2 regions of the Pseudarthrobacter sp. NKDBFgelt genome follow, and region 2 is predicted to be linked to the other one. Evidence: predicted binding sites of a transcription regulator. Region 2 holds the regulator's gene; the other holds the start of a gene.
The links. The regulator HrcA, encoded in region 2, represses chaperone genes, less so after heat shock. The targets are predictions, from matches to a motif close to TTNGCACTCGNNNNNNNCGAGTGCNAA.

Region 1 (5,544 bases), on a different contig from region 2:
CGGTCAACTGGCCAATAATGGCGGGGCTCCCGGCGGTGGCAATCCGCTCGGTGATAACGAAGGGCAATGCAGTAGCCTGCGCTGCCTGCGACTTCAATGACCGGACCATTTGCCGGTAGTCCGGGAGGCCTCCGGCAGGATCCGGGTTGGAAGCTTCCCACGGAGCAAGCCACTCACTGTTGCGGGACCTGACCTCGGTCCACTCCTTCTTGTCCCGGTACCGGATGGGCCGCAGGACCAGATCCCCGCACTCCAGGGTTACGGGCCAAATGGGACCAGCGCGCACGGCGCTACTTGGACAGGCCGGCGGTGAACCCCGGCAGCCACTCCCGCAAGCCCGGCCCCAGGTCCTCGCTGTCAATGGCGAGCTGGACGCAGGCCTTGAGATAGCTGAGCTTGTCCCCGGTGTCGTAGCGGCGCCCGCGGAACACAACGCCGTACACTCCGTACCCCTCGCCTTCGCCGGTCGCCAGCTCCTGGAGGGCGTCCGTCAGCTGGATTTCGTCTCCGCGCCCGGGGGCGGTGCGTTCCAGGACCTCAAAGACGGCAGGGTGGAGGACGTAGCGGCCGATCAGCGCAAGGTTGGAGGGCGCCTCTTCCGTGCTTGGCTTCTCCACCAGGCGGTTGACGCGAACGTAAGATTCGCCGTCGATCGGCTGGACGTCAGCGCAGCCGTAGGCGCTGATCTCGGACGGTTCCACTTCGATGAGCGCGATGACGGACCCTCCCGTTTTCGCCTGCACGTCGATCATGGTGCCCAGCAGTTCGTCCCGGGCATCGATGAGGTCATCGCCCAGCAGCACGGCAAAGGCTTCATCACCAACGTGCTGCTTCGCGCGCAGCACGGCGTGGCCCAGACCGTGCGGGTCTCCCTGCCGGACGTAGTGGATATCGCCCAGCTTGCTGGCGGCCTGGACTGATGCGAGTTTCTCGGTGTCCCCCTTGCCCTCAAGGGTGGACTCGAGGGACGGTACCCGGTCGAAGTGGTCTTCCAGTGCCCGTTTGTTGCGCCCGGTGATCATAAGGAGGTCGTGGAGGCCGACGTTCACGGCTTCCTCAACCACGTACTGGATGGCAGGCTTGTCCACGACGGGAAGCATTTCCTTGGGCATCGCCTTGGTTGCCGGCAGGAACCTGGTACCGAGTCCGGCGGCAGGAATGACGGCTTTGCGAACTCTCGGGTTACTGGTAGTCACCGGACTAATCTAACGTCAGCGTCAAGCATTCAGTAAACAACGGAGCCAGTGATACATGATGGCGCCGGACAGATGGACAACACTGGTAACCGGCCGCGCGCGGCAGTTATGGAGGAAACACGTGACGCTTGAGGAAACCAAAGCAGCCAAGGACCTGATCCGTGCTGCCCACCGCCGCCGAAGGGCTGCGATGACATCCCTGGAACGCGAGGAGGCCGGAACCGCTCTGGCCAAGCGCGGCGCGGCGTGGGCGGCTTCGGTGATGCCGGCAGAGGAGGCCACGGTGTGCGTCTACCTGGGCGTCGGCGCGGAACCGCCCACGCTGCCACTGATCGCAGCGCTTCACGACGACGGCCACAGGGTTCTGCTCCCCGTCTGTGAACCAGGGCGTGAGCTCGGATGGGTTTTCTGGACCCCGGGCATTGAACTCGCGCGCAGCAGGTTCGCCCCCATCCTGGAACCGGTCGGGACCCGGCATGAGATTGAGGTTGCCGGGGAAGCCGCTGCGCTGTTCATCCCTGCCACGGCCGTCGACCTCGCAGGCAGCAGGATCGGCCAGGGCGGCGGCTACTATGACAAGTTCCTGGGCCATCTTGCGTCTGCCGGGAAGCACATTCCCCTTGCCGCAGTTCTTTATGACGGGGAATTACTGCCCGCTGGCGCGATTCCGGTGGAGGAATTTGACCGTCCCGTGCCTGGCGTCGTGCTTCCTTCCGGATTCAGGGACCTGGCGAACGCCGCTTGACCGCAAAGTCCGGGCGCAGGGGAATGCTAGAATTGGCACTCAGGCCCTGTGACTGCTAATGGGACATCCAGTTGGATCACCAAGCGGCAGTCCGGGACCTCTCGTTTGCCCAAGAGGAGGAGCACCAGTGCCAACGTATGCGTACGCCTGCAAGGATTGCGGCCATGCCTTTGACATCGTCCAGTCGTTCTCGGACAGCTCTCTGACGTCCTGCCCCGAGTGCCAGGGTGCCCTGCGCAAGAAGTTCAACAGCGTGGGCGTCGTCTTCAAGGGTTCCGGCTTCTACCGCACGGACTCCCGGGACGCCAAGGGCAGCACGGTTTCGGCTGCTCCCGCCGCTCCTGCTGCAGCGCCGGCATCCGCGCCGGCCGCTTCGGCCCCCGCCGCTGCCAGCTGACGCACGGTCCTCGACTCAAAGCCCGCCGGGCGGTTGGGCAAGGTTGTCCACATACCGCTAAGGGCACTGCCAGATCTCTTTGCGCCGCCCCTAGCGTAGGCACATGCCTGCATACCGCCAGTCCAGCCCGAACACCTCAAGCGCGCCACATCCCGGACACTTCCGGAAACCACGAGTGCGGCGCCGCCCCGGCAGGGTCCGCGGCTCCGGCCGCGTTACAGGCAGGCGTCCTCCCGCGCGATTCGCGGGCTGGCTGAACCGCAACAGGCGCCTCGCTGTGGCGCTGCTGCTCTGCGCCGCGGCCGCCATCACGGTGCACCAGCTCACCCCCGCCCCCGTCTACACGGTGACGGCGCTGGCCGCCGCGAGGGATATCCCCGCCGGCGCCGCACTATCGGAGGCAGACCTCGCCGCTGCACAGGTTCCGCCCGGCATGATGGCCAGCGGATTCCTCAAGGAACCTGGTGAGGCGGCAGGCAAGCAGCTCGCGGCGCCCCTGCGCAAGGGGCAGCTGCTCACGGATGCCCAGCTTGTCGGTCCAGGCCTCCTGGCCGGCACTCCCCCGGGATCTGCTGCCGTCCCCCTTCGGATGGCAGATCCGTCGTCCATCCAGCTTGTCTCCCCGGGGCAGCTGGTGAACGTGGTCCTCACCTCGGCCAACGGCTTCGACCAGCAGGACCCGCCCCAGATCCTGGCCTCCGGCGTGCCCGTGCTGTGGACCTCAGGCCACGGTGGCCAGACTGGACAGTGGCTGGGTACCGCCGAGACAGACGGCCTGATAGTTGTGGCCGCAACCGCGGAACAGGCAGCCCGGCTCGCAGGCGCCTCCACCCAGGGCAAGCTGTTCTTCGTGCTGGTGGGGCCGTGAGGACCTCAGCCCCAGTGCGGCGGTTTCTGCTCCTTCAGCCAGGCGTCGTGGTCGTCGTCTTCCCGGTCACCCCACGCACGGGGGTCGTCCTCGGAGGCCTTGTTGGGCACGGCCGGCCCCGCAGGCATCGCAGAACTGTTGGGCCCGGTGCCGGGTGTACCGTCCTGGTCCTGCCCGGCTTCAGCTTCGGCGGGCTGCCCGGCGTCCGGAGCGTTGTCTTCTTCGTGGTCCTGGGGCATGGTGCCCGCCTCCTTGCTGTCCTGGTCTCCGGCCGGTGCGGGATCGTCGCTCTGCGCAGTTGGCAGGCCTTCGCGGGCTGGCACGGAGTCGCCCTGGCTGGCATCAGCCATGGCCAGCCGTTCCCGCTCGCCCTGGCTTTCGGCGTCGATCCCGTTGAGCGCCTGGTCCACGTCGTCGTCGAGGAAGGCGACGGACGCGGCGGCACGGCCGGAAAGGGCCATTTTCTCGAGTCCCAAGTACCCGGCAATCCTGTCGGCGCAGGCGGAGGGATCGGTGAACACCTCGATGGTCCACAGCGGCATGTAGCGCCATCCCAGGCGCTCCAGCAGCTGCGGGCGCAGCCGGCTGCGCTCCCGCACGCTCATGGTCCGGTACTGCTCCGTGCCGTCCGATTCAATCGCAACCGGCCACGGCAGGTCCGCGTGCTCCTGACCCATGGTGCTGAGGGGATCAGCGGCGGCAACCACGTCGATGGCGCCGTCATACTGGTGCCACACCCGTGCGCCGCGGGCACGCAGGCGGTCCCCGAGGTCGGCAACCAGGGGATCCGCCCCCAGCGCCTGCTCGCTGGCCGCAGCCCGTGATGCAGGAGTTCCAAGATCAGTATTTCCCGCAATTTCGCGGTCCAGCAGCGAGTACAGGTCCACGGCTCCGTGGCTCAGCCTGGTGTGGTCCAGGTCCTCGGGCCGGAAACAGGTGAGGACGTGCATGGACCGGCGTGCCCGTGTCATGGCCAAGGCAAACTTCTCCCGGCCGCCCTCGGCGGAAAGCGGCCCGAAATTGTGCAGGGCGCGGCCGTGCGGGGTGCGGCCAAAACCGGGCGAGAAGATGACGTGATCGCGCACCAGTCCCTGCGCCCGTTCCAGGTCAACCACCCGGAAGGACTCGGGACCGGCGCCAAAGAACCCCGCCAGGCCAGGGTAGTTGGGCAGCTGCAGCCGGATGGACTCCCCGATCCTGGCCGCATGGCGGAGGCTCGCCGTGACCACGGCCAGGGACGTACGCGGGCGGAGTCTTGCGTGCTCGAAGACCAACTGGACAACGCGGTTGACTTCCGCCACCACGGATTCGACGCCTTCGTGGTCGGCGCTCGGCAACCCGGTTCCGTCCGGAAGGTATTCAACCAGGAGGGAACGGTCCAGCCCGGTGGCGGACTGGCCTTCCGGCAGCCGCCGCAGGCCGCCGTCGTAAAAATTCTTGCTGAGCTGCAGCACAAGGTCCTCGTCCACCGCACGGTACACGAAGTTTAGCCGCCACACAGGAAGCACCTGCGACAGTGCGCTGAAAGCACTGTCCACGCGGTGGTGCGCTGATTCTCCGGGTGCGAGCCTTTCCACTCCCACCGTGAAAGTCCGGGGGCTGGCGATCCGCGCATCACCGAACGCGATGACTTGTTTGGCCCGGGCCACGGACGGCAGCACAGCCTGGAGGGACGTCGCTTCTGCGTCCAGGATGACGACGGCGTCGAAGCGCTGTTCCGCCGGCAGCAGGCCTGTCATCAGGTAGGGGCTGACGGACCAGACCGGGACCAGCGTGCCGATCAGTTCCGGTGCCTGGGCCGTCAGCGACGGCAGGGATACCCGGCCGTCCTTGAGCAGGCTCCGGAGGAGATCCGCCTGGCGGGGATGGGCGGCGAGGGCGCTGCGCCAGCGCTCTGCGAGGTCCCAGCGAAGGCGCGCGGCACCGCTGGCGATATGGGCGTTGTCAGCCAGGCGGTACTCGGCCTCCAGCCTGCGGAGGGCGTCGCCGTCGGACATTGCCAGGTAGTCGTCGCCGCTGATCATTGCCTCGAGCGCCGACTGCCACCACGCGAGTTCAAGCTCGGCGGCAACCGAGCCGGCCGGAACTTCCCGCTCCGCGAGGTCGGCGAGGAGCTCGCCCAGGCCGTGCTCACGCATGTTCTCCACCAGAAGCGTGCGCTCCGGAAGTGTCTTCAGGGTGTCGGTGTCCGCCACCAGCCGTTCAAGGCGCTCCATCAGCTCCTCGTACCGGACCGTGGCGAGCGAGCCGCCCGCCGCCGTGTGCCGAAGGGCCTCCCCCAGGCGGGACAGGTCGCTGTCCAGGGACCTGTACATCGCATTCATTTCGGCGAGCCCCG
Region 2 (5,544 bases):
GGTGACCTCATGACGAGGGCCGCCGGCATGGTGGCGCCTGTCTGGATCATTGATCCACAGGAGAACACTGAGGCTGCCGCCGGGAGCGTCAAGATCACCGGCCGCAGCACCCTTCCCGGGGGCAAGCTCCGCTGGCAGATCCTGCGGGCGGAGGAGGACGGCACCAAGGTCCCGTTCCTGACTGGGGAAACGACGGCAGCCGCCGAGCCGGGCCAGGCAGGACTGTTTACGCTTGCCCTCACGCTGCCTGCCGGAGACTACGAGTTGAAGGTGGCCCAGGCCGGTACCGGCGATCAGCCGGACCAGAATGAGGACTCGCGGGCCTTCAACGTCCGGTAGTTACCAGTTGAGCCAGGCCGCGTCATTCAGGGCGAGGGTGCGGTCCAGCGGCCCAGGACATCGCTGGCAAGCACGACGGCGGCCGGTCCGGCGGTTGATGAGCGCAGGACATGGTGCCCCAGCAGGGCGGTGACGGCGCCCTTTCCGCAGAGCCTGGTGACTTCCCTGGGGCTGATGCCGCCTTCCGGTCCAACGATCAGCAGCACCTCGCGCGGTTCCGTTCCGTCCGCTTCCCGCCGGGATTCCAGTACGGTGCGCAGGGGGCGCACGGCGTCCTCATGGAGGATGACCGCCAGCCCCGCGGCCTCCACGAGGGCGGCCAGCGCGGCAGTGTCGACGGCGGGCCGCACCTCGGGGACCCACGCGCGGCGCGCCTGCTTGGCTGCCGCCGTCACCACCGACTGCCACTTCGCGTGGGCCTTCGCGGCGCGGTCGCCCTTCCACCGCACGATGGACCGTTCGGACTGCCAGGGTATAACGGCGTCGATCCCGAGTTCAGTGGCCGTTTCAATGGCGAGTTCATCCCTGTCGCCCTTGGCCAGGGCCTGCACCAGCACCAGCCTCGTGGCCGGCCGCTCCTCAACAGCAACGGAGGCGCACTCCACTTCGAGGCCTGCGGGTGACGCCGCAAGCACCCGTCCGCTCATCCGCGTCCCGGCGCCGTCAACGATGTCGACGGGCTCACCCGGGGCGAGGCGCTTGACGGTGACGGCGTGCCGCGCCTCGGTCCCTTCGAGGACAAAGGCCAGCCCCGCCGTCATGTGGTCAAGGGACCCGGGCGGAGTGAAAAAGACAGGGTTGCTCACTGCTACAGGTTACCGAGCCTGTCCCGGAGCTTGGCGAACATGCCGCCGCTGGCTGCAAGCTTGCCCTCGGTGATCTGCTCACCGCGCATCTTGGCCAGCTGCCGCAGGAGCTCTTCCTGGGCAGCATCAAGCTTGGCGGGCGTCTCCACCTGGAGGTGGACCTTGAGGTCGCCGCGGCCGTAACCGCGCAGGTGGGTCACTCCTAGTCCACGAAGAGTGATGATCTCACCGGACTGGGTCCCGGGCTTGACGTCGATTTCCTGTGGCCCGTCGAACGTTTCCAGGCTCACTTCGGTGCCCAGGGCAGCCGCCGTCATCGGGATGTGCAACGTGGCGTGGAGATCGTCGTTGTCGCGCACATAAGTGGCGTCGTTGTTCACCCGGATCTCAACATACAGGTCACCGGAAGGTCCGCCTGCCGGGCCTGCCTCGCCCTGGCCGGAAAGCTGGATCCGCGTTCCGGTGGCTACGCCGGCGGGGACCTTGATGGTCAGCGAACGGCGGCTCCGGATGCGCCCCTGGCCGCTGCACTCGTTGCACGGATCCTTGATGACCGTGCCGAAGCCCTCGCAGGTTCCGCACGGCGCTGCGGTCATGACCTGTCCCAGGATGGAACGGACGGCGCGCTGGACCTGGCCGCTGCCGCCGCAGATGTCGCAGCGTTCAGGATGGCTGCCGGGCTGGCAGCAGGAACCCTCGCAGGTTGGGCACGTGACGGCGGTGTCCACGTCGAGCTTCTTGTTCACACCGAACACAGCGTCGCGGAGTTCGATCCGGACGCTGATGAGGGCGTCCTGCCCGCGCCGCACGCGGGAGGCCGGTCCGGTGGAACCTCCGGCACCAAAGAAGGTGTCGAAAATGTCCTGGAAGGCGAATCCCTGGCCGGCGTATCCGCCGCCGCCGAAGCCGTTGTCCGTCCCGTTTTCATTGCCCGTGGTGTCGTAGACCCGGCGTTTCTGCGGATCCGACAGGACTTCGTAGGCGTGGGTCACGGCCTTGAAGCGGTCCGACGCGTCCTCACCCGGGTTGACGTCCGGGTGCAGGGTGCGTGCCAGCTTGCGGTAGGCCTTCTTGATCTCTTCTCCCGTGGCCTCCGGTGAGACTCCAAGGACGTCGTAGTGGCTGCTCAAAGTTCGTATCTCTTCCTTGTTGTACTGCCTGCAGTTGGACTGCTGGAAATGCTGTGGGTATCCGGTGGCCCGGGCTGGACCTCAGGGGCCCAAAATCCGGGAAAGGTAGCGGGCAACAGCCCTGACGGCGGCCATGGTGGTGGGGTAGTCCATCCGTGTTGGTCCCAGGATGCCGATCTTTGCTGCACTGTCCGGGCCATAGCCGGTGGCCACAACAGATGCCTCGGCAAGTCCGTCGTAGGGAATCTCGCGGCCGATGCTGACAGCCATCCCGCGGTGGTCCTGAGCCATTTCGCTCAGCAGTCTGAGCATGACCACCTGCTCCTCAAGGGCTTCCAGCACCGGGCCGATGCTGAGCGGGAAGTCCACGTTGGACCTCGCCAGGTTGGCGGTGCCCGCCATGACCATGCGTTCCTCGCGGCTGCTCTGCGCCAGGGCTTCCAAGCCAATAGCGAGGGCCTGGGCGGCCTGCCTTTGCCCCGGGGCGGCTGTGGCCACCACGGCGGGCAGGGACTGGGCGAGCTGGCTCAGCGGAGTTCCGGCCAGCGATCCGAGGAACCGGGCCCTGAGGCCTGCCAGGGCGTCGTCCCCCAGGTCCTGGCCGACGTCGATAACGCGCTGCTCCACCTTGCCGCTGTTGGCGATCAACACCACCAGCACCTTCCGCGGAGCGAGGAGGACGAATTCAATATGCCGAACCAGGGCCCTGCTTAAGTGCGGGTACTGGACCACGGCAACCTGGTTGGTCAGCTGGGACAATAACCGGACGGTTCGGTCCAGGACATCGTCCAGGTCATCCGATCCTTCCAGGAGGGACTGGATGGCGCGGCGTTCCGCCGGGGAGAGCGGCTTGACGGCTGAGATCTGGTCCACGAAGAGGCGGTATCCCTTGTCCGTGGGGATCCGCCCGGCGCTGGTGTGCGGAGCCGTGATCAGGCCCTCTTCCTCCAGGGCCGCCATGTCATTCCTGATGGTAGCGCTGGACACACCGAGATGATGGCGCTCCACCAGTGCTTTGGACCCCACAGGTTCGCGGGAATGGACGTAGTCCTCCACGATGGCACGGAGTACTTCAAGTTTGCGTGGCTCGCTCACACTCCACCTCCATCCAGGGTTTGGGGCGACCGCGCCGCCCGCGCTGCGCTACCCATCGTTTAGCACTCGACATGCCCAAGTGCTAACAGTCTATTATGCCTCTCCCCGTTGCTAGCATTGGTACCGCTCCGGGCGAAATTCCGGACCTGTGATCGAGCGCTAGGCGGAGTGAACCATGCAGTACCAGAACTGGGGCCCCCAGGACATGTCCGCTCCGTCAAAGGCTCAACTGCCTGAAGTTCCTGTTGAACGGGGAATGGTACTGGAGGATGTCCAGTCCGGCTGGGTGGGCGCCGTGACCCGCGTGGAGAAATCCGGGGGCATGCATGTGGTGGCTCTTGAAGACAGGCGGGGCAAATCAAGGTCTTTCCGCCTGGGCTTCGGCTTCCTCCTCGAAGGCCAGGCCATTAAGCTCCTTCCCCCGGTGCCGCGGCAAGCCCCCGCCGCCACAGGGAGGACAGCATCAGGTTCGGTCCGGGTGGCCGGCCAGCGTGCGCAGGTCGCCAAGGCCAGTCGGATCTGGGTGGAGGGAAAGCACGACGCCGAACTGGTGGAAAAGGTCTGGGGAGACGACCTGCGGGTGGAAGGCATCGTCGTCGAACCCCTCCACGGCATCGACGACCTTGCCGCGGCGGTGGCCGAGTTCAGGCCCGGACCGGGCCGGCGCCTGGGAGTTTTGGTGGACCATCTGGTGCCCGACTCCAAGGAATCCCGCATTGCGGACGCCGTCATGGCCTCCCCGGGGGCGGCCGGGAACGTGCTGATCGTAGGCCACCCCTATGTGGACGTCTGGCAGGCGATCCGCCCGGCCGTCTTGGGCATCGAAAAATGGCCCGTGGTGCCGCGCGGGCAGGACTGGAAAACCGGCATCCTCGCCGCGTTCGGCTGGCCCCATGCCACCAAGGAAGACATCGGGCTCGGGTGGCAGAAGCTGCTGGGTGCGGTCCGCACCTACGCGGACCTGGAAGCCTCCCTGCTGGGGAGGGTGGAGGAAGTCATTGACTTCCTGACAGTGCCCTGACAGGCACCCCGTGCCTCTGTGCCTGTGAGCCCCAGGGCAGCTTCCGCGCCTCCAGCCAGTATTCTTGGTACTGCGGAACCTGCGATATTCGCAGCCCGGCACAACCGATATGCATTCTTAGCCAGCACCATTGCACTTTTAGAAGGAACAGACTGTGGCAGAAAACGCACGCGATCACAGGGACACCCAGGGCGGCCAGGGCCGTTCGGAATACCATGGCGTTCCGGCGAATGCGCTGCCCCTGACAGCCAGCGAAGACCGGCAGTGGGCCACCATGGCCCACTTCGGCGGAATCCTGGGCTGCGTTCCGGCCCTGCTGATCTACCTGATCTTCCGGGACCGGGGCCCTTTCACCGCGCAGGAGTCCAAGGAAGCGCTGAACTTCAGCCTGCCGCCCACCATCGCCGCTGTGGTGGCGAACATCCTGGTGTTCGTTCCGGTGGTCGGCAACATCTTTGCCGTGATTGCCACCCTCATCTGGATTGCCCTGACCTGCTTCTCCGTGGCAGCCGGCATCCATGTCAACAAGGGACAGCCGCACCGCTACCAGTACAACCTTCGCTGGATTAAGTAGTCCCCGCAGGCTCCCAGCACTCGCAAGCTCGTGCCGGGGCCCTCGCCTGCGTGGGCCCACCGCCGGCGCCCAGCACCCGCAAGCTCGTGCCGGGGCCCTCGCCTGCGTGGGCCCACCACAGGCTCCCAGCACTCGCACCTGCTAGTCCGGCAGGACCCTGCGGACCACTGCGTCAGCCAGCAGCCTGCCCTTCAGCGTGAGGACCAGCCGGCCCGCAAAAGCGGCGGCAGGGTCCACCAGTTCTTCCGCGATCAGCCCGGCGACCTCGTGCCGTCCTGCGGCGCCGAGCGAGGCAATCTCGAGGCCCGAGTGGAGGCGGACCTCGAGCATCACCCGCTCCATATTCCGGGTTTCCACATCCAGGGTTTCCCTCCCTGCTGCCGGTGACACTCCCTGTGCCAGGCGTCCGGCGTAGGCAGTGGGGTGTTTGACGTTCCACCAGCGGACACCGCCCACATGAGAGTGCGCCCCCGGTCCGATCCCCCACCAGTCGTCGCCCCGCCAGTAGGCGAGGTTGTGGCGGCAGGCCTGTCCGGGCGTGCGGGCCCAGTTGCTGACCTCGTACCAGCCCAGGCCTGC

Region 1: the regulator HrcA is predicted to act here: its motif matches at 1,974-2,000, upstream of ACKAE7_RS05005 (FmdB family zinc ribbon protein).

Annotation. Positions count from the first base shown of each region.
Region 1 covers NZ_JBJURL010000011.1:61,063-66,606, forward strand. Annotated here, with positions in the region: gene ACKAE7_RS04990 (GNAT family N-acetyltransferase) at 1-286, opposite strand, end outside; gene galU (UTP--glucose-1-phosphate uridylyltransferase GalU) at 291-1,196, opposite strand; gene ACKAE7_RS05000 (5-formyltetrahydrofolate cyclo-ligase) at 1,318-1,941, shown strand; gene ACKAE7_RS05005 (FmdB family zinc ribbon protein) at 2,069-2,338, shown strand; gene ACKAE7_RS05010 (RcpC/CpaB family pilus assembly protein) at 2,442-3,206, shown strand; gene ACKAE7_RS05015 (AAA family ATPase) at 3,212-5,544, opposite strand, start outside.
Region 2 covers NZ_JBJURL010000008.1:73,674-79,217, forward strand. Annotated here, with positions in the region: gene ACKAE7_RS03795 (GerMN domain-containing protein) at 1-339, shown strand, start outside; gene ACKAE7_RS03800 (16S rRNA (uracil(1498)-N(3))-methyltransferase) at 366-1,145, opposite strand; gene dnaJ (molecular chaperone DnaJ) at 1,148-2,275, opposite strand; gene hrcA (heat-inducible transcriptional repressor HrcA) at 2,357-3,370, opposite strand; gene ACKAE7_RS03815 (DUF3097 domain-containing protein) at 3,546-4,391, shown strand; gene ACKAE7_RS03820 (DUF4870 domain-containing protein) at 4,546-4,965, shown strand; gene hemW (radical SAM family heme chaperone HemW) at 5,107-5,544, opposite strand, start outside.